DNA from 3 places in the Luteimonas sp. Soil_C_5 genome. Region 3 is predicted to be linked to each of the others. Evidence: predicted binding sites of a transcription regulator. Region 3 holds the regulator's gene; each other region holds the start of a gene.

Region 1 (7,170 bases), on a different contig from region 3:
CTTCGATCGGGTTGAACATCTTCATCGCTTCGATGATGCCCAGCGTGTCGCCGACCTTGACCTGCTGGCCGACCGAGACGAACGACGGCTTGTCCGGTGCGGGCGAGGCGTAGTAGGTGCCGACCATCGGCGACTTGATCGTCTGGCCCGGGGGCAGGTCGTCGCCCTTGGGCGAACCGCCGGTGGCGGCATCGACCGGGGAGCTCATCGGCATCACCGGCTCGGCTGCGCGCGGCGCGGCGACCGGGGCGGGCGCCTGGGTGTAAACCAGGGGCGCGCCGTTGGCACCGGCGTTGCGCGACAGGCGCACGGATTCCTCGCCTTCCTTAATCTCGATTTCGGTCAGGTTGGACTCTTCGAGCAGGTCGATGAGCTTCTTGATCTTTCTCAGGTCCATGCAGGGCCTCTCGTGGGTCGTGGACCGCGCGACGCGCGGCCATCGGGAAGTGGAAGGTCAGGCCGCGCGCAGCCGCAGCAGGGCGGCGTCGAGCGCGAACCGGTAGCTGTCTGCGCCGAAGCCGCAGATCACGCCGAGTGCGAGGTCGCTGAAATAACTGGTGTGACGGAACGGCTCACGGCGGTGCGGGTTGGACAGGTGCACCTCGATGAAGGGAATGGCGACGGCGGCGAGCGCGTCGCGGATCGCGACCGAGGTATGGGTGAATGCGGCCGGGTTGAACAGGATCAGCGCCGTGCCGTCCGTGCGCGCGGCCTGGATCCGGTCGACCAGGACGTGCTCGGCGTTGGACTGCAGGCTTTCCAGCGCGTGCCCATGGCCGGTGGCCGTGTCGTGCAGGTCCCGGTCGATGTCGGCGAGGGTCGCGTGGCCGTAGACCTCCGGCTCGCGGATGCCGAGCAGGTTGAGGTTGGGGCCATGCAGAACGAGGATCGACGCCATCGCGCACCGGTCGCGGGAAGTGCGCGAAGTCTGCGGGATGTCCCCATTGCTGTCCAGTTCGCAGACGTTCGACGATTTTAAACGAGCGTTTGAGTTTGCCGCTCAGGGTTGCGCCCAGGCCTCTGTTTCGCCATGCGCGAAGGGACCGATGCGCTGCTTCAGCAGGCGGCCGTCGGCGCCCACCAGCACGGTATACGGCAGCACGCCGCGCGGATTGCCCAGCCGCACCCCTGCATCGGCCGGGCCGGGCGGATCCAGCGCGATCGCGTAGTCCACCGGAATCCGGTCGAGGAATGCGCGCACCGCCTCGGCATCGTCGAGCGCGATGCCGAGCACCTGCACGCCGTTGTCGCCCTGTTCGCGGGCGAAGCGGTCGAGCTCGGGCATTTCCTCGATGCAGGGGCCGCACCAGCTGGCCCAGAGGTTCACCAGCACCGGCCGGCCGGCATAGGCCTCCGGCAGGCGGAGCGTCGCGCCATCGAGATCGACGACGTCGAAGGCCGGCACCGGGTCACCGCGTCGCGCCATGACGACACCTTCCGGCACGGGCGGAGCGGTCGCGGTCAGGGCGTCGTTGTAGAGCCGCTGGCCGGTTTCGGTGCCGAGCAACGGGCCGGGACCGGCCACGAACAGGCTGGCCAGTACGCCCAGGCCGCCGGCGACCACCGCGACCCCGACGACGACCAGCGGACCGACGCGGCGCTTCACTGCGCAGCCCCGGCGCGCGCCAGCGCATCGCGAACCACCGTTTCGTTGAGCAGCGCCGGCAGCACCTCGCCGTCGCCGCCGCCCCGCGGATAGACCACATACAGCGGCACGCCGACCGCGCCGTGCGCTTCGAGGAAGGCGCCGATCTCCGGATCGACATTCGTCCAGTCGCCGATCATGTAGGTCGCGCCGCTGGCCGAGAGGGCATCCCGGAACGCGGGCTGCGACAGCACCCGGCGCTCGTTGGCCTTGCAGGTCACGCACCAGTCGGCGGTCATGTTGACGAACACCGGCGTGCCCGAGGCCCGCAGCGCGGCCAGGCGTTCCGCGGCATACGGTGTGTGGTCGCCGGCCACGACCGCAGGCGAGGTGGGTACGGCTGCGGCGCCCTGGCGGATCGCGTACGCAGCGGGCAACAGCGACAGCGCGACCAGCACCAGCGCCGCCGCACGCACGACCGGACCACGCGTCCAGCGCGCACGTTCGAACCACCACAGGCCCAGCGCGCACAGCACCAGTCCGCCGGTCAGCAGGGCCATCGCGTTGACGCCCAGCTGCCGGCCGAATACCCACAGCAGCCACAGCGCGGTCAGGTACATCGGGAACGCCAGCACCTGCTTGAGCGTCTCCATCCAGGCGCCGGGTTTCGGCAGGCGGTCGGCCAGTGCGGGCACCAGCCCGATCAGCAGGAACGGCAGCGCCAGCCCGAGCCCCAGCATCAGGAACACGGCCAACGCCAGGGGCGTCGATGCGGTGAACGCGAAGGCCAGTGCGCCGCCCATGAAGGGCGCGATGCAGGGACTGGCCACCACGCAGGCGAGCACGCCGGTGAAGAAGTCGCCGACCGGACCGCTGCGCGAGGCCAAGGCCTGGCCCAGGCCACCGCCGCCGCCCAGCGTGAACACGCCCGACAGGCTGAGGCCGACGCCGAACATCAGATAGACCAGCGCCGCCACGAACCACGGCTGTTGCAGTTGGAAGCCCCAGCCGAGCGCCTGGCCCGTCGCCCGCAGGCCGATGACCAGCAAGCCGATCGCCGCGAACGCCACCAGCACGCCGGCGGTGTACCAGAGCGCATGCGAACGGGCCTGGCGACGGTCGCCGCCGCTGCGGGCCAATCCCAGCACCTTCAGCGACAGGATCGGCAGCACGCATGGCATCAGGTTGAGGACCAGGCCACCGAGCAGAGCCAGCGCCAGTGCGGCGACGATGCCGGTACGCGCGGGCGCAGGCGCCTGGGTGCGGGCGTCGTTGTCGCGCGCCGCGCCACCCGTGGAAGCGACGCCGTCGGCGGCGGACGTGGCTTCGCCATCGACGACCGGCGCAGCGGCCTCCGGCGTGCCGTCGTCGACACCTGCACCGGGCGCGTCGCCATCCGTTCCGGTCGGTGCGGCCGTCGCAGGCACAGGGGCCGTCACCCGCCCGGCGGGCACCGCGACCTCGACCCGGCGGGTCATCGGCGGATAGCAGATGCCGTCGGTCTGGCAGCCCTGGAACGTCGCGACCACGGTCACCGTCGCAGCATCGGCACGGCTGCGCACCAGCGGCAGCGGCACGTCGATCGCGTCGAAATAGACCGTCACCGCACCGAAGTGTGCGTCGTGATGCGCAGTGCCGGCGGGCCAGCGCGGGGCCCCGGCGCGGATGCCGTCGGCGCCCTCGACCGCGAACTGGTTGCGGTCGCGATAGAGGTAATAGCCGGGCGCGGGCGTGAACCGCATCAGGATCGTGTCGCCGTCTCCGGCAATCGCTTCGAACGCGAACGCGCGCTCCGGTGGCAGCGCGTCCTGTCCGCCGGCCAGGGTCGGCGCACGTCCCGCGCTGCCGCTTCCCAGGGTCTGGCCGAGCGCGGCGAATCCGGCATCGGCGCTGCGTGCCGCCGCGGGCGTGGTCGGGGCGGGCAGGGCGACCTGCAAGGTGCGGGTCTGCGGCGGATAGCAGATGCCGGCATCGGCGCAGCCCTGGTAGCGCACCTGCAACGCGACCGAATCGATGCCATCGGCCGCGGCGCCGGTCAGTACGGCGACAAGGCGGCCGCGGTAGGTTTCGACGTCGCCGAAGAACTCGTCCTTGTACGGCGTGCCGGCGGGCAGCTGCAGCGGATTGGTCTTGAACCCGTGTTCGATCTGCGCGCCCGTGCGGTGCCGGTAGAGGTAGTAGCCCTCGGCAATCTCCCAGCGGATCTCGATGCGGTCGCGTGCGACGGCGTGGGCCGAAAGCACGAGGGCCTCGTCCACCGGCAGCACATCATCGAAATCGAGCGTCTGTGCCTGCGCGGGCAGACAGGCCAGCGCCCACAGCAAGAGGGCCGCCAGCCACACGGGGCGGCGGGAGGGTCGGCCGCGTTTGGCCGCGGACAGGTCGGGACACGCATGCATCGGGCCAGTATCGCAGGCCATCGTGGATCGAGTCCGAACCGCGGTTCAGCGCACCAAGCGAGCCGGCGAGTAGCGCGCGTCGGACTGCGTCCCGTACGCGTCGGTTGATTGGGCGCGCTGCCGCGGGGCGCCTGGTGGTGGCCTGTTCGACACCTGCCGGTCGTAACGCAGGGGTAATCCGAGGCGCAAGTCGGATGGCCGCGGTTGCGCCTGACCCTCACGCGGATCGTCGACGCGATTCTGGGCGCCCGACTCCCCAACGCCGCACAACGCACCGATCTGCACGACTCGTGCACGGTGGCGCGTGCAGGCTGCGCGCCGGCAGCACTCGGCGGAACGCTGCATCCAGCCCACGTGGCGGATCGGACGGGCATTTAATGAACCGGCCGGTATATTATCGCCGCCCCCCGTGTGCCCTTCCGCCGGAATCGATCCCATGCGTCCAGTGTTTCCTCTGCTTGCCCTCGTCGCGGCGCTCGCCCTGACACCGCCCGTCCTGGCGCAGTCCGCGCCCGTCGACATCGGCGTGGGCGCGTCCGCCACGCGCGAGAACGAGACCACCTTCGTCGCCACCGCGGCCTGGCTGCCGGAATGGCGCCGGACCGAGAACGGCGTACTGCGCTGGGAACTGGGCGCGGTCTACGTGCGCGGCCGCGACAACACCCGGTTCGACCTGTCCGAAGACGCCGGCGTCTTCCATGGCGGCGCCCGCTATGAGCGCGACAATGGTTTCGTCGCCGGCTTCGGCGTCGGCGTGCAGGCCGGGCGCACCAGCGCGCTGTCGGGCAACCCGCAGTTCGTCAGCACGGTGGGCTGGCGCTGGGACCGCGTCTCGCTGCTGGCCCGGCACATCTCCAATGCCAGCATCAAGCAGCCCAACGACGGCGAGACGATGCTCGTCGCGGTGTGGCGCTTCCGCTGAGTCCGGTCGACCGGATGGCGGCATCCGCCCGGTCGGTCCGGCGTGGCAGCACGCCGCGGGCCTTGCCCGCATTGCCAGGCCCATCGCTTGCCGCCTGCGGATTTTTTCTCGCACGCGGCCCTTGTAATCCCTGACACCGCGCCCACATCACGCCCCGTCCCCGGCGTTCCGGGGTGCGTGCGTCCGCGATGCTGGCAGTCTCCATGGCCGAGTGCCAATCCGAGTGCTAGAATCGGCGCCCGTTTTCTTGATAATCAATCACTTAGAGAGGGTTGAAATGAGCAATCTGAAGCCGTTGTACGACCGCATCGTGGTCAAGCCCGTCGAAGCCGAAGAAAAGAGCGCCGGCGGCATCCTGATCCCGGACAACGCCAAGGAAAAGCCGACCAAGGGCGAGATCGTCGCCGTCGGTGAAGGCAAGGCCCTGGACAACGGCAGCGTCCGCGCGCCGAAGGTCAAGGTCGGCGACATCGTGATCTACGGCCAGTACGCCGGCAGCGCCTACAAGGCCGACGGCATCGAATACAAGATCGTGAAAGAAGACGACATCCTCGCGATCGTCGGTTGATTGAGACGCGGTGATTCGTGATTGGTGATGGGTGATTCGTCAGAGCAAACGCTGACGATCCCCGCCTGTCCGAGTCGCCGCGCCTCGCGCTCTCTCCAATCACGAATCACCAAATTACGAATCACGGAGTTATTCAAATGGCTGCTAAGGAAATCCGCTTCGGCGAAGACGCGCGCTCCAAGATGGTGCGCGGCGTGAACATTCTCGCCAACGCCGTCAAGGCGACCCTGGGCCCGAAGGGCCGCAACGTCGTGCTCGAGAAGAGCTTCGGCGCGCCGACGATCACCAAGGACGGCGTGTCCGTCGCGAAGGAGATCGAACTGGCCGACAAGTTCGAGAACATGGGCGCGCAGATGGTCAAGGAAGTCGCGTCCAAGACCTCCGACAACGCCGGTGACGGCACCACCACCGCGACCGTGCTGGCGCAGGCCCTGATCCGCGAAGGTTCCAAGGCCGTTGCGGCCGGCATGAACCCGATGGACCTCAAGCGCGGTATCGACCAGGCCGTCAAGGCCGCCGTCGCCGAGCTGAAGAACCTGTCCAAGCCGACGGCCGACGACAAGGCGATCGCCCAGGTCGGCACGATCTCCGCCAACTCGGACGAGTCGATCGGCACGATCATCGCCGACGCGATGAAGAAGGTCGGCAAGGAAGGCGTGATCACCGTTGAAGAAGGCTCGGGCCTGGACAACGAACTCGACGTCGTCGAGGGCATGCAGTTCGACCGCGGCTACCTGTCGCCGTACTTCGTCAACAACCAGCAGTCGATGTCGGCCGAACTGGATGACCCCTTCATCCTGCTGTACGACAAGAAGATCTCGAACGTCCGTGACCTGCTGCCCGTGCTGGAAGGCGTGGCCAAGGCCGGCAAGCCGCTGCTGATCGTCGCCGAGGAAGTCGAAGGCGAAGCGCTGGCGACCCTGGTCGTCAACACGATCCGCGGCATCGTTAAGGTCTGCGCCGTCAAGGCACCGGGCTTCGGCGACCGTCGCAAGGCGATGCTGGAAGACATGGCCACCCTGACCGGCGGCACCGTGATTTCCGAGGAAGTGGGTCTGTCGCTCGAGAAGGCGACGATCACCGATCTGGGCCGCGCCAAGAAGGTGCAGGTCTCGAAGGAGAACACCACGATCATCGACGGCGCCGGCGAGACCGGTGGCATCGAAGCGCGCATCAAGCAGATCAAGGCGCAGATCGAAGAGACTTCTTCGGACTACGACCGCGAGAAGCTGCAGGAGCGCGTGGCCAAGCTGGCCGGCGGCGTTGCGGTGATCAAGGTCGGCGCATCGACCGAGATCGAGATGAAGGAAAAGAAGGCCCGCGTCGAAGACGCCCTGCACGCCACGCGCGCAGCGGTCGAAGAAGGCGTGGTCCCCGGTGGTGGCGTGGCGCTGGTGCGCGCGCTGCAGGCGATCGGTCAGCTCAAGGGCGCGAACGAAGACCAGAACCACGGCATCATCATCGCCCTGCGCGCGATGGAAGCGCCGCTGCGCGAGATCGTCACCAACTGCGGTGAAGAGCCGAGCGTCGTGCTCAACGCGGTCAAGGACGGCACCGGCAACTACGGCTACAACGCCGCGACCGGCGAATACGGCGACATGATCGCGTTCGGCATCCTGGACCCGACCAAGGTCACCCGTTCGGCCCTGCAGAACGCGGCCTCGATCGCCGGTCTGATGATCACGACCGAAGCGAT
Region 2 (7,170 bases), on a different contig from region 3:
CGCCGGCGCGATCGTCTCCAACCTCAATCCGAAACTGCTGTACCAGCAACTGGTGCCGCGCGCCGCGCTCGACGACGACACCGCGGATCGCATCGGACGTTACCGCTGCGGCTCCGGCACGTTCCGCATGAATGTCGCGCTGTCGGAACTGCCGGACTTCACCGCCGCGCCGGGCACTTCGCTGCAGCCGCATCACCAGAGCGGCATTCTCATCGGTCCGTCGCTGGACTATTTCGAGCGCGCCTATTTCGACGCGAAATCGCGCGCACACAACCCCGGCTGGTCGCGCGCGCCGATCGTCGAACTGGTGATCTCGTCCACGCTCGACGACAGTCTCGCGCCGCCGGGCCAGCATGTCGCCAGCCTGTTCTGCCAGCACGTCAATCCGGTGATCGACGACGCCGATGGCGGCTGGGATGCGCATCGCGACACGGTGGCGCGGCTGATGATCGACACGGTGGATGCGCATGCGCCGAACTTCGCGCGCAGCGTGCTCGGTTTCGAGGCGCTGACGCCGCTGGATCTGGAACGCCGGTTCGGTCTCGTCGGCGGCGACATCTTTCATGGCAGCCTCGGCGCCGACCAGCTGTTCAGTGCGCGGCCGCTGCTGGGGCAGGGCAACTACCGCGGCGCGCTGAAGCAGCTGTACCTGTGCGGCTCGGGCACACATCCGGGGGGCGGCGTGACCGGTCTGCCGGGCCGCAATGCCGCGCGCGAGATCCTGCGGGACAGGGGCCTGCGCCCGCGGCAGCCCTGACCGCGGAGCGGGCGTGTTCAGCCGGCGTCCGGTTTGTGTACCCGCGGGTATCGTTTTGCAGTGCAGCGTGCACATCGGCGACGGCTCTTCCACTATCGCCCTGCACCCGACGTGGGGGAGGGAGCAAGGCCCGCAACCGGTTTACCGGTGGCGGGCTTTTTATTGCCTGCTATCCGCGTCTTTGGGGCGCCAGGCCGCTGCCGGTACCGCACGTATTCGCAGCTGGATGTCATCATCGCCGCGATGAGTCCTACGCCTTCCGACGCGCTCGACGCGCACCTCGCCCGGCTGCTCGACCGCCTGCCGCACTCCGTCCGCGACGATGCAGACGCATCGGCGCGACTGCGCCAACTCGCGATCGCCAGCGATTTCGCCTTCGATGTCCTGCAGCAGCAGCCGGACCTGCTCACCGACCTGCTGCGCGATGACGGCGCCACGCCGCCCGCGCCGCCACGGCTCGATCCGGCGGCGCCGTCCGACTGGCCGGTGCAGCTGCGGCGCTACCGGCGCGCGGGATCGGTGCGGCTGATCTGGCGCGACGTGTTCGGCCTCGACACCGTGGCCGACACCCTGGCCGGCAGCACGCAGCTGGCCGAGACCTGCCTGCAGCTCGGACTCGACGCGCTGGAAGACGCATTCGCCCAGCGCCACGGCCGGGTGCTGGATGCAGATGGCCAGGTCGTGCGTCTGGTGGTGTTCGGGCTGGGCAAGCTGGGCGGCGGCGAACTGAATTTCAGTTCCGACATCGACCTCGTCTACGGCTTCGAATCGGGTGGCGAAAGCGCAGGCGCGAGGCCGCTGGCGGCCGAGGCCTATTTCACCCGCATCGGCCAGCAGCTCGCGCGCCTGCTCGACGAGACCACGGCCGACGGTTTCTGCCATCGCGTCGACCTGCGCCTGCGGCCGTTCGGCAATGCCGGCCGGATCGCGCTGAGCTTCGCGGCGATGGAGCAGTACTTCCAGCGCGAGGGCCGCGACTGGGAACGCTATGCGTGGCAGAAGGCGCGGCCGGTGGCCGGGGATCTGGAGGCGGGCGAACGGTTTCTGGCGCTGCTGCGGCCGTTCGTCTATCGCCGCTATCTGGATTTCGGCGCGCTCGACGGCCTGCGCACGATGAAGGCGATGATCAGCGCCGAGGTCGCGCGCAAGGAGTCGGCCGACGACGTCAAGCGCGGCGACGGCGGCATCCGCGAAGTCGAATTCCTCGCCCAGGCCTTGCAGCTGATCCGCGGCGGGCGTGAGCCCGGCCTGCGCGAGCGCCGTTTGCTGCCGGCGTTGGAGGCCCTGCATGCGGCGCGTCAGGTCTCGGACGAGGCGCTGGCGCAATTGCGCGAGGCATACCTGTTCCTGCGCCGGGTGGAAAACCGGCTGCAGATGCTGCGCGATGCGCAGACCCATGTGCTGCCGTCCGATCCGGTGGACCGGCTGCGGATCGCGTCCGGTCTGGGCTTCGCCGACTGGGAGACGCTGCAGCAGGAACTCCGGCGTCAGCGCGGCCACGTCGCGCACGAGTTCGATGCGCTGCTCGCGGTGCGCAGCCAGCAACGCGAACCCGATGCCGACAACGACCTCGTCGCGTGGTGGGCCGCGCTGCCCGATGGCGGCGATGCGACGACGCTGGCGGCTGCGGGCTTCGACGATGCGACGAACGTGGACGCCGCGCTGCGCGACTTCGCGCGGTCGCCCAGTGTGCGCGACCTGTCCGACAGCGCACGCGCGCGCCTCGACCGGCTGATGCCGGTGCTGTTGCAGGCCTCCGCGCCGGCGGACCGGCCCCTGCAGGCCATCCGCCGCCTGCTCGCGGTGCTGCACAATCTGCTGCGCCGCGCGAGTTATCTGGCCCTGCTCGACGAACAGCCGGCCGCGCTGGCCCGGCTGGTCGGCCTGGTCACGCGCAGCGCGTTTCTGGCCGAACGTCTGGCGGCGCATCCGCTGCTGCTCGACGAACTGCTGGATTCCCGCGTCGAAGGGCCGCTGCCGGGCCGCGACGCGCTGGTCGCCCAGTGCGCGCGCACCTTGAAGCAGCCGGATCTCGAATCCGCACTGTTCACGCTCAACGAGGTGCGCCAGCAGCTGAGTTTCCGGATCGCGCTGGCGACGCTGGACCGGCGGCTGGATGCGCAGGCCGCGACACGCCAGCTGGCCTGGCTGGCCGATGCGGTGGTCGACGTGGTGCTGACCCTGGCGCGTCGCGACCTGGAGCGCGCGCACGGCCGTGTGCGCGATGCGCAGTTCGCGGTGATCGGCTACGGCAGCCTGGGCGGCGAGGAGCTCGGCTTCGGGTCGGATCTGGATCTGGTGTTCCTCTACGACGCACCGGAAGACGCGCAGTCGGACGGGGCGCGGCCGCTCGAAGCGCAACGCTGGGCGACGCGTCTGGCGCAGAAGGTCGTCACCTTGCTGGGCACCGTGACCGGCGGCGGGCGCCTGTACGACGTCGATGTCCGGCTGCGGCCCGATGGCGGCAAGGGGCTGCTGGTCTCGTCGCTGGCCAGTTATGCCGAATACCAGCGCGAGCGGGCCTGGACCTGGGAACACCAGGCGCTCGTGCGGGCGCGGGTCGTGGCCGGGGACGATGCGATGGTGGAATCCTTCGAGGCGGTCCGCCGGGACACCTTGGCCCGGCCGCGCGATGCCGAGACGGTCCGCGACGACGTGGCCGCGATGCGCAGCCGCATGCGCAGCGAACTGGACCGCAGCACGGCGGCACGCTTCGACCTCAAGCAGGGCGATGGCGGCCTGGTGGATCTGGAGTTCCTGGTGCAGTGCCGGGTGCTGCAGGCCGCCCACGCGCACCCGGCGCTGCTTGAGCCGCGATCGACGCTGCAACTGCTGGCCGCGGTCGAGGCCGCCGACCTGCTGGATGCGGGCGACCGCATCGCGCTGGAAGCCGCCCATGCCGCGCTGCTGGCGATCGGCCTGGACTGCATGCTCGACCGTCGCCCCCGCGTCGCGCCGCCTTCGGACGCGTTGGAGGCTGCGCGTGAAACGATCCGTCGCGTGACCCGCTGGCTCTGAACAGGCCGATCTTCATCCGGGATTGGTCGCCCGGTGGTCACACTGTGCGTGTCCCATTGGCGGACGGCGGTCTGGCGACCGCGCCGCCCTTGGGCGCAGGTTTTATGAACGATTCCCGCAGCCTTCGCCTGGAACCTGTACGTCTGTTCTATATTCAGAACGTTCGGGAACTCTTTCCCGTCTTAGCAGTCATATCCATCGACTGCTAACATCCCCTACATGAGCACGCAGACGATGACCCACGCCCTGGTTGCCAACAGCCTGCCGATTCCCAGCCCGCTGGGTTCGCTCGACGCCTACATCGGCGCCGTGCACCAGATCCCGGTGCTGACGGTCGAAGACGAGCAGGCGCTCGCCAAGCGCTATCGCGACGACGACGATCTCGACGCCGCGCGCGAGCTGGTGCATTCGCACCTGCGCTTCGTCGTGCATGTCGCCCGTGGTTACAACGGCTACGGCCTGCCGCTGGGCGATCTGATCCAGGAAGGCAACATCGGCCTGATGAAGGCGGTCAAGCGTTTCGACCCCGAGGTCGGCGTGCGCCTGGTGAGCTTTGCCGTGCACTGGATCCGTGCCGAGATGCACGAGTTCATCCTGAAGAACTGGCGCATCGTCAAGGTCGCCACGACCAAGGCGCAGCGCAAGCTGTTCTTCAACCTGCGCAAGTCCAAGACCCGCCTGGGCTGGTTGAACGCCGCCGAGGTCAAGGCCGTGGCCGCGGACCTCAACGTGTCCGAGCGCGAAGTGCTGGAAATGGAATCGCGCCTGTCGGGCCGCGATATCGGCTTCGATGCGCCGGCTGGCGAGGATGACGACAGCGCGCCGCCCGCGCCGGTCGCCTACCTCGTCGCCCGCGACGAGGATCCGGCGCAGCTGTACGAGCGCACCGACAGCGAGGACAGCAAGCTGGGCCTGCTGCGCGAAGGCATGGCGACGCTGGATGCCCGTTCTCGCGACATCATCAGCCGCCGCTGGCTGGACGACGAGCACAAGGTGACGCTGCAGGAACTGGCTGACGAGTACGGCGTGTCCGCCGAGCGCATCCGCCAGGTCGAGGCCAATGCGCTGAAGAAGATGAAGGCGCTGTTCGCGGCCTGATCCATGCCGCAGCGTGACTGACGAGGCCCGGAGCGATCCGGGCCTTTTCGTTGTCGGCGCGTCGCGGCCGGGTCGGGTTCCGGGGTGACGCATGACAGTGGGATCGCGGAAACCGCGCCGCTAAGCTGGGCTTTCGTGGGTTCCGGTTCCCTGTTCCGTCGTATGTCGCTCTGGATCATCCTTTACGCCTGCGGCGCGGTGCAGGCGCTGCTGCTGTCGATTGCGCTCTGGCGGCGACCGGTCGACGCGGACGCGAATCGCGTACTCGCGGTGTGGCTGCTGCTGATCGCGCTCGATCTCGCAGTGAAGTCGGCGTCGCTCGCCGAGGTCGATCCCGGCCTGCGGGCGATCCGGCACGTGTTCGCGTTCTTCCCGTTCCTCCATGCCAGCCTGTTCTATCTCTATGTGCGCACGCTGGTCGGTGAGCAGCGCGTTGCCTGGCGCGATGGCGTGCACATGCTGGGTTTCGTGGTCGCGCTGGCCTGGTTCTGGACCGCGACCCGGCTGGCGCCGCCCGGCCTGGCGGAGACGATGATCGCGTTCACCCGACGCTGGTTCGATCCGGTTCTCTTCGCCTATGCACTGGCCTACATCGGCGCGTCGCTGCAGCTGCTGGGCCGGTACCGGCGGGCACTGCGGCGACGGCACTCGGATGCCGACCGGCTGTCGATGCGGTGGCTTCGGGTGCTGGCCATCGGCCAACTGGTCATCTGGGGCATCGCAGCCGGCCACTGGCTGGCGCGGCCCGGCTGGATCGACCACGCGCTGATCTACGCCGCCGTTGCGGTCTGGGTGTGCCTGGTCGGCTACTGCAGCCTCGCGCAGCCGCCGGTCGTGGAGATGCCGCTGGCATCGACGACACCCGATGCGGCGCTCCCGGCGTCCGAACCGGTGGACGCTGATCGCGCCCGGGATGTCGAAGCCCGTCTGGCTGCATTGATGACGACGCAGCAGCTGTATCGCGAGCCTGCGCTGACCATCGCGCAGCTGTCGCGCCGCAGCGGCTATCCCGAATACCTGGTGTCGATGGTCATCAACCATCGGCTGGGCGGCAACTTCTGGGACTACGTCAATCGCCACAGGATCGATGCGGCGCGCCGCTGCCTCGCGGATCCGGAGGATCGCCGCACCATTCTGGCGATCGCCTACGACTGCGGATTCACGTCCAAGTCGACCTTCAATGCCGCGTTCAAACGCCTGCAGGGCGAGACCCCGAGCGGCTATCGCCAGCGCCAGTGCGAACAGGCGCCGGTCTGACGGGTCGCCCGGGTTCCAGGATGCCCGGGTAGCGCAGCAGGAGCTCGCAGATCGCGAGGTTCAGCGTCCAGCTCAGCCAGGCGCTGGCGATGTAGACCGGCATGGGCGACAGCTGCAGCAGGCCGATGCCGGTTCCCAGAATCAGGCGCAGCGTCACCGCAGCGAAGGTCAAGGCCACGCTGCGGCACATCCAGCGGCGGTGCCGCGCGATGTCACCGGCAACCGCATGGCGGATGCCCAGCGCCGTGGTGAGCAGCCAGGCGATTGCCAGCAGGACGAAGGCACTGCGGCTGGGCAGTCCGCCCTGTGCGTTGACGGCCAGGGACAGGCCGGAGACGCCGCCGATTATCACGGCGGCCGTATATACCCAGCCGCTGGCGCGGTGCACGGCCGGCCAACGCGCGCGCAGGCGGCCGTTGAGCTGAAACGGCGCCAGCAGCAGGGCCAGTCCGGCGGCGAAGAAGTGCGCGGGTACATCCCAGCCCGAGACCGCGAACTGGGCCGCGAACGGATCCTGCACGCTGTGATGCCGATACAGATAGAGAAACGCGTACGCCGCGACGGCAATCCCCATGAGCGCGAACAGCACTTTGACGCTGCCCCGCATCCACCCCGCCAACCTGTCCATGCCGCCTGCCCCTCACGATGAAGAGGCGACAGATTCGAGTGCGGGCGTGGCCTGGTCGTCCGGATCGGCGGAACCGTACGTGTGCGGTACCGGGTCGGCGGCCCCGGGCGCGATGCAGTCCACCGTTCGGTGCCCGCGGCGCGTGGCGCCTCACCAGGCGGGTTGCTGCCTGGGTCTGGCGCTCAATGCGCGACGCGCGGATGCGCTGCGGCGATCACCACTTGAACAGCACCAGGCTGATCGCCAGCGCGGCCATGCCCGAGACCAGGCCGTAGACCGTCTCGTGGCCCTTGGCGTAACGCTTGGCGGCGGGCAGCAGTTCGTCGAGGGCGAGGAAGACCATGACGCCGGCAATGAGGCCAAAGACGACGCCGAACACGGGCTCGGACAGGAACGGGCGCAGCACGGCGTA
Region 3 (7,170 bases):
GAGATCGGTCTGGCGACGGTGTATCGCGTGCTCACCCAGTTCGAAGCTGCGGGCCTCGTGCTCAAGCACAATTTCGAAGGCGGTCACGCGGTGTACGAGCTCGACCGCGGTGGTCATCACGACCACATGGTCGATGTCGATACCGGCAAGATCATCGAGTTCGAGAGCGAAGAGATCGAGGCCCTGCAGCGGCAGATCGCCGAGCAGTACGGCTACATTCTCGAAGAGCATTCGCTGGTGCTGTACGTCCGCAAGAAGCGCTGACGTTTTCCGGACCGGCTGCCGCGCTGCGCGCGGCGGTCAGTGTTCGTGCCGCATGTCGCCGTCGAGCGTCAGCCAGGCGTGCATGCGTTCTTCGTAATACGAGACTGCCGGCGCGGGAAATCCGGGGTCGGCGAATGCGCCGACCGGAATCGCGATCAGGTCGGGCATCGCGTCCACGACATAGAAGACCGTCGATCCGCACTGCGGACAGAACGACGCGCACATGCGACCTCCGCTGTCGCCGATGCGCACGTATTCGCTGTGCGTGCCGTGCACGTGCGTGGCCGAAGCCGGAAACCGCGCCTGCACGCCGAACGCACTGCCGCTGCGGCGCTGGCAGTCCAGGCAATGGCAGACGGACACGCGCACCGGCACGCCGGACACGTCGATGCGCAATTGACCGCAGGCGCAGCTGGCCGTGCGGCGGTCCATTCCGTCAGACCATGCCCTGCAGCAGCTTGCGGGCCGCGGCGCGCGCTTCTTTGCTGACGTCCACGCCGCCGAGCATGCGTGCGAGTTCCTCGGTGCGCTCGCCGGTGTCGAGCAGACTGACCCGGCTTTCGGTCGCACCCTCGGCGCTGGACTTGTGCACGCGGTAATGCGTGTGGCCCTTCGACGCCACCTGCGGCAGATGGGTCACGCACAGCACCTGACGGCTCTCGCCGAGCGCGCGCAGCTTGCGGCCGACGATGTCGGCAACCGCGCCGCCGATGCCGGAATCGACTTCGTCGAAGACCATCGTCGGCACCGCGTCGTGGCCGAGCGCGGCGACTTCGATCGCCAGCGAGATGCGCGACAGTTCGCCGCCCGACGCGACCTTTCGCAGCGCACGCGGCGGCTGGCCGGCATTGGCCGACACCATGAATTCCACGCGCTCGGCGCCCTGCGGATCGGGTCGAGTGGTCTCGACGGGTTCAATCGCGACTTCGAACACCCCGCCGCCCATCCCCAGTTCATGGATCAGCGCGGTGGTCGCGCTCGACAGCGCCTTGGCAGCCTTGCGGCGCGCCGCACCAAGACGATCCGCGGCGGTGCGCCAGCGCCCCATCGCAGCTTCGATTTCGCCATCAAGCTGCTTCAGGCGTTCGCCAGCGCCATCGAGCTGTTCGAGTTCGCCCGCGAGGCGCGTCTGCACGTCGATGAGTTCTTCAGGCGTCACGCGGTGCTTGCGCGCAAGTTCGTGCAGCTGGCCGAGGCGCTGTTCCAGCGTCTCCAGCTGTGCGGGATCGATGTCGAGATCGTCGCGCACCTGGCCCAGCAGCAGCGTCGCCTCGTCGAGCTGGATCGCCGCGGCATCGAGCATCGCGTCGACGTCGCCCAATCGCGGCTCGTGCGCGCGCATCCGCGCCAGATCGTGGCGCAGCGTCTGCAGGGCCTGCGGCAGGCCGAGATCGTCGTCGCCGCGCATGCGCTCGAGCGCCGTATCGCAGGTCTGGATCAGGCCGGCGGCGTTCGCCTGCCGGCGGTGGCTGGCGAACAGATCGGCCACCGCGTCGGCGGCCAGCGATTCGCCTTCGAGTTCGTCGAGCTGATGACGCAGCCAGTCGCGACGCTCGGCGACATCGCCGATGCCGACCAGCGCATCGCGCTCATCGTGCAGCGCGCGCCAGGCCTGTGCGGTCGTACGCACCTCGGCAAGCAGGGCGCCGTTGCCGGCCTGCGCATCGAGCAGCGCGAGCTGGCTGCCGCGGGCGAGGAGGGCCTGGTGTTCGTGCTGGCCGTGGATCTCGACCAGGTGCCCGGCCAGTTCGCCGAGCTGGGTGATCGTCGCCGGCCGGCCATTGATCCAGGCACGCGAGCCGCCATCGGCGCGCAAGGTGCGGCGCAGCTGGCAGGTGTCGCCGTCATCGAGTTCGTGTTCGCGCAGCCAGCGCAGCGCGGGCGCGGCATCGTCGAGCGCGAACTCGGCATGCAGTTCGGCGCGTTCGGCGCCATGGCGCACGATGCCACTGTCGGCGCGTTGCCCCGACAGGAAGCCGAGCGCGTCGACCAGCAAGGACTTGCCGGCGCCGGTCTCGCCGGAGATGACGGTCAGGCCTGCGCCGAACTCGAGGTCCGACTGGCTGGCGACGGCGAAATTGCGGATGGCGAGGTGGGTCAGCATGGGTGCGGATTGTGCCTTGGCGCGGCGTGGGCGAGTAGATCGGTGTGCGGATATGCGTTCGAGGCTGCGCTAGATATCGCGTCTTCGTCTCACGGCAGGAGAATGCGGCGCTTGCATCGCAGGTAGGTGCACCGTATACCGCCCCCATGCCGTCCCCAGCCGACCATCCGCTCGATCCGCGTGCCCGCCAGCTGCTGCGCACGCTGATCGCGCGCCATATCCGCGATGGCGGACCGGTCGGTTCGCAGACGCTGGCGCGGCATTCGGGGCTGGACGTGAGCCCGGCGACGATCCGCAACATCCTGTCCGATCTGGAAGAGGCGGGCCTGCTGGCATCACCGCATACCTCCGCCGGGCGGGTGCCGACCACCCAGGGGTACCGGGTCTTCGTCGACTCGCTGCTGCAGATCAAGCCGTTGAAGGAGCAGGAGCTGATCCATCTGCGCGGCGAACTCAGTGCGGGCGGCGGGCAGCAGTCGCTGCTCGGCAGTGCCTCCGAGCTGGTCTCGGCGATGACCCACTTCGTCGGCGTGGTCTCGGTGCCGCGGCGCGAGCAGCTGGCGTTCCGGCATATCGATTTCGTGCCGTTGGACGGCCAGCGGGTGATGGCAATCATCGTGTTCGCCGATCACGAGGTGCAGAACCGCATCTTCCACACCCGGCGCAGCTTCGAAGCCAAGGAGCTGGAGCGGGTCGCCAATTACCTCAATCAGCACTGCGCCGGCCGGCCGCTGGCCGACATCCGCGCTGCGCTGCTCGACGACCTGCGCAACGCGCGCGACGAGATGGAAGCCCTGCTGTCGCAGACCGTCGAGCTGGCCGAACAGGCCCTGGTCCCCGGCGACGAGGACATGGTGCTGGCGGGCCAGAGCCGGCTGATCGGCGTGCAGGACCTGTCGGACCTCGACCGCCTGCGCGAGCTGTTCGAGGCCTTCGCCCGCAAGCGCGAGATCCTGCAGCTGCTCGAACGCACGATTCACGCGCCGGGTGTACGCATCTTCATCGGCGAGGAAACCGGCCTGGCGCCGCTCGAGGGCATGTCCCTGGTCACCGCGCCGTACGCCGCGGGCGGCCGCACGCTCGGCGTGATCGGCGTCATCGGGCCCACCCGGATGGCCTACGAACGGATCATTCCGGTGGTCCAGGCGACGGCCGGACTGCTCGGCGCTGCCTTGAATCCGGATCCGGCGACCCCATAGGGGATCGGGTCGGCGGCCAGACGCCCGCCCCGGAACCCGATATGACCCACGAACAGCACGATCCCCAGCACCCCGAGTCCAGCCACGCGCACGACGGCCACGAGGCGTCGATCGACGGTGTGGACGCGCAGCTCGCCGAGCAGGTTGAACTGCTGAAGGCGGAAGTCGAGCAGGTCCGCGCGCAGAGCCTGCTCGAGCGCGCCGATCTCGAGAACCAGCGCAAGCGTCTCGCCCGCGAGATCGACAGCGCCCGCCGCTTCGCCAACGAGCGCCTGCTGTCGGCGCTGGTGCCGGTGTTCGATGCGCTCGAGGCCGGCCTGGCCAACGCCTCCGAAGCGGACCCGCTGCGCGCCGGTGTGGAACTGACGCTGCGCGAACTCACCCGCGCCACCGAGGCCAGCGGCCTGTCCACCCTGGCGCCCGCGCCGGGCGATGCTTTCAATCCCGAGCAGCACCAGGCGATGAGCATCATCGACGCGCCGGGCGTGCCCGCGGGCGCCGTGGCCCAGGTCTTCCAGAAGGGCTACCTGCTCAACGACCGCCTGCTGCGCCCCGCGATGGTGGTGGTGGCCAAGGCCGACTGACCCGCGTGTTCCGGCCCGGCGGCGCTTGAACGCGCCCGCTGCGGCCCCCAGATACCCCGCATCGACGGCCTCGCCGTCCCGGCACAACATCTCCTAGAGGAAGCACTGCAATGGCAAAGATCATCGGCATCGATCTCGGCACGACGAACTCGTGTGTGGCGATCATGGACGGCGGCAAGGCCAAGGTCATCGAGAACAGCGAAGGCGACCGCACCACGCCGTCGGTCGTCGCGTACACCAAGGACGGCGAAGTGCTGGTCGGCGCATCGGCCAAGCGTCAGGCCGTCACCAACCCGCACAACACGTTCTTCGCGGTGAAGCGCCTGATCGGCCGCAAGTTCAAGGATGCCGAGGTCCAGAAGGACATCGGTCTGGTCCCGTATTCGATCCTCGAGCACGACAACGGCGACGCCTGGGTGTCGACCAGTGACGGCAAGCGCCTGTCCGCGCAGGAAGTCTCCGCGCGCATTCTCGAGAAGATGAAGAAGACCGCCGAGGACTACCTGGGCGAGAAGGTCACCGAAGCCGTGATCACGGTGCCGGCGTACTTCAACGACAGCCAGCGCCAGGCGACCAAGGACGCCGGCCGCATCGCCGGTCTCGACGTCAAGCGCATCATCAACGAGCCGACCGCGGCCGCGCTGGCCTACGGCCTCGACAAGTCCGGCGGCGACCGCAAGATCGCCGTGTACGACCTCGGCGGCGGCACCTTCGACGTGTCGATCATCGAGATCGCGGAAGTCGATGGCGAGAAGCAGTTCGAAGTGCTGGCCACCAACGGCGACACCTTCCTCGGCGGCGAAGACTTCGACGCCCGCGTCATCGATTACCTCGTCGAAGAGTTCAACAAGGACCAGGGCATCGACCTGCGCAAGGATCCGCTGGCGCTGCAGCGTCTGAAGGACGCGGCCGAGCGCGCGAAGATCGAGCTGTCGTCCTCGCAGCAGACCGAAGTGAACCTGCCGTACGTCACCGCCGATGCGTCGGGCCCTAAGCACCTCAACATCAAGCTGACCCGCGCCAAGCTCGAGTCGCTGGTCGAGGAACTCGTGCGCAAGACGATCGAGCCGTGCCGCACCGCGCTCAACGACGCCGGCCTGCGCGCGTCGGACATCAACGAGGTGATCCTCGTCGGTGGCCAGACCCGCATGCCCAAGGTGCAGGCGGCGGTTGCCGAGTTCTTCGGCAAGGAACCGCGCAAGGACGTGAACCCCGACGAGGCCGTCGCGATCGGCGCGGGCGTGCAGGGCGGCGTGCTGGCTGGTGACGTCAAGGACGTGCTGCTGCTCGACGTGACCCCGCTGAGCCTCGGCATCGAGACCCTGGGCGGCGTGTTCACCAAGATTATCGAAAAGAACACGACGATCCCGACCAAGGCCTCTCAGACCTTCTCGACCGCCGAGGACAACCAGTCCGCCGTGACCGTGCACGTGCTGCAGGGTGAGCGCGAGCAGGCCCGCTTCAACAAGTCGCTGGCCCGCTTCGACCTGACCGGGATCGATTCGGCGCCGCGTGGCATGCCGCAGGTCGAGGTGTCGTTCGACATCGACGCCAACGGCATCCTGCATGTGTCGGCCAAGGACAAGAAGACCAACAAGGAACAGAAGGTCGAGATCAAGGCCGGTTCGGGCCTGTCGGACGAAGAGATCCAGCAGATGGTGGCCGACGCCGAGGCGCACCGCGAAGAGGACAAGAAGTTCCAGGAACTCGTCGCGGCCCGCAACCAGGCCGATGCGCTGGTGCACAGCACCCGCAGCGCGATCAAGGACAACGGCGACAAGCTGCCGGGCGACGTGATCGGCAATGCCGAATCCGCGATCGCCGATGTCGAGACCGCAATGAAGGGCGACGACAAGGCGCAGATCGAAGCCAAGTCGAAGAAGCTCGAGGAAGCGGCGCAGCAGCTGTTCGCGGCGGCCTCCGCGGCCGGTGGTCCGGGCGCAGGCGATGCCGGCGGCCAGGGCGAAGCGCCGAAGTCCGATGACGTGGTGGACGCCGAGTTCACCGAGGTCAAGGACGACGAGAGGAAGCCGTAATTGGTGGATTCGTGATGCGTGATCGGAAGAAGCGGCGCCCTGGCTCCGCTTCTTCCATCCGTAGTCCCGGACTCGACGTGCTGTTCCGAATCACCAATCACGAATTACGAATGACTGCCGTATGAGCAAACGCGATTACTACGAAGTCCTCGGCGTGCAACGCACCGCCACCGAAGAGGAGCTGAAGAAGGCCTACCGGCGCTGCGCGATGAAGCATCACCCGGACCGCAATCCGGGCGATGCCGAGGCGGAAGCCGCCTTCAAGGAGTGCAAGGAGGCCTACGAGGTGCTGTCGGACGGCGGCAAGCGCCGCATGTACGACCAGCACGGCCACGCGGCGTTCGAGCACGGCATGGGCGGCGGCAACGCCGGGCCGGGCTTCGGCGGCGGCGCCGACATGGGCGACATCTTCGGCGACATCTTCGGCAACATCTTCGGCGGTGGCGGACGGGGCGGTGGACCGCGCCGCGGCGCCGACATCGGATATGTGATGGAGCTCGACCTGGAGGACGCCGTCGCCGGTGTCGAGAAGCGCATCGAGCTGCCCACGCTGGCGATGTGCGACGACTGCGACGGCAGTGGCTCCGAGGACGGCAAGCGCGAGACCTGCACGACCTGTGCGGGTCACGGCCAGGTGCGGATGCAGCGCGGCATCTTCACGATGCAGCAGACCTGTCCGCATTGCGCGGGGCAGGGGCAGACGATCGCCCATCCGTGCACGACCTGCCGCGGCGCCGGCCGTGTGGAAGACGAGAAGGTGCTGTCGGTGAAGGTGCCGGCGGGCGTCGATTCGGGCGACCGCATCCGGCTCACCGGTGAGGGCGAAGCCGGACCGTCGGGTGCGCCCCCGGGCGATCTGTTCGTCGAGGTGCGGGTGCGTCCGCACGACATCTTCCAGCGCGATGGCGACGATCTGCACTGCGAAGTGCCGGTGCGCATTTCGCAGGCGGCGCTCGGCTCCACGGTGCGCGTGCCCACGCTGG

Evidence for each region. Region 3 encodes HrcA, which represses chaperone genes, less so after heat shock. Its sites were predicted from a motif close to TTNGCACTCNNNNNNNNNGAGTGCNAA; they were not measured.
Region 1: a site for HrcA is predicted at 5,098-5,124, ahead of groES (co-chaperone GroES). Genes of this name have one in related genera too.
Region 2: a site for HrcA is predicted at 3,958-3,984, ahead of rpoH (RNA polymerase sigma factor RpoH). Genes of this name have one in related genera too.

Annotation. Positions count from the first base shown of each region.
Region 1 is NZ_JBDGKA010000002.1:669,201-676,370, reverse strand. Features, by position in the region: gene accB (acetyl-CoA carboxylase biotin carboxyl carrier protein) at 1-397, opposite strand, end outside; gene aroQ (type II 3-dehydroquinate dehydratase) at 455-898, opposite strand; gene AC3A5K_RS07475 (TlpA family protein disulfide reductase) at 1,001-1,606, opposite strand; gene AC3A5K_RS07470 (protein-disulfide reductase DsbD family protein) at 1,603-3,984, opposite strand; gene AC3A5K_RS07465 (acyloxyacyl hydrolase) at 4,421-4,906, shown strand; gene groES (co-chaperone GroES) at 5,184-5,474, shown strand; gene groL (chaperonin GroEL) at 5,612-7,170, shown strand, end outside.
Region 2 is NZ_JBDGKA010000002.1:651,426-658,595, reverse strand. Features, by position in the region: gene AC3A5K_RS07405 (phytoene desaturase family protein) at 1-757, shown strand, start outside; gene glnE (bifunctional [glutamate--ammonia ligase]-adenylyl-L-tyrosine phosphorylase/[glutamate--ammonia-ligase] adenylyltransferase) at 1,001-3,775, shown strand; gene rpoH (RNA polymerase sigma factor RpoH) at 3,995-4,873, shown strand; gene AC3A5K_RS07390 (helix-turn-helix domain-containing protein) at 5,036-6,130, shown strand; gene AC3A5K_RS07385 (DUF2306 domain-containing protein) at 6,063-6,737, opposite strand; gene zupT (zinc transporter ZupT) at 6,973-7,170, opposite strand, start outside.
Region 3 is NZ_JBDGKA010000001.1:644,713-651,882, reverse strand. Features, by position in the region: gene fur (ferric iron uptake transcriptional regulator) at 1-264, shown strand, start outside; gene AC3A5K_RS03175 (GFA family protein) at 301-696, opposite strand; gene recN (DNA repair protein RecN) at 701-2,368, opposite strand; gene hrcA (heat-inducible transcriptional repressor HrcA) at 2,515-3,567, shown strand; gene grpE (nucleotide exchange factor GrpE) at 3,609-4,151, shown strand; gene dnaK (molecular chaperone DnaK) at 4,262-6,187, shown strand; gene dnaJ (molecular chaperone DnaJ) at 6,309-7,170, shown strand, end outside.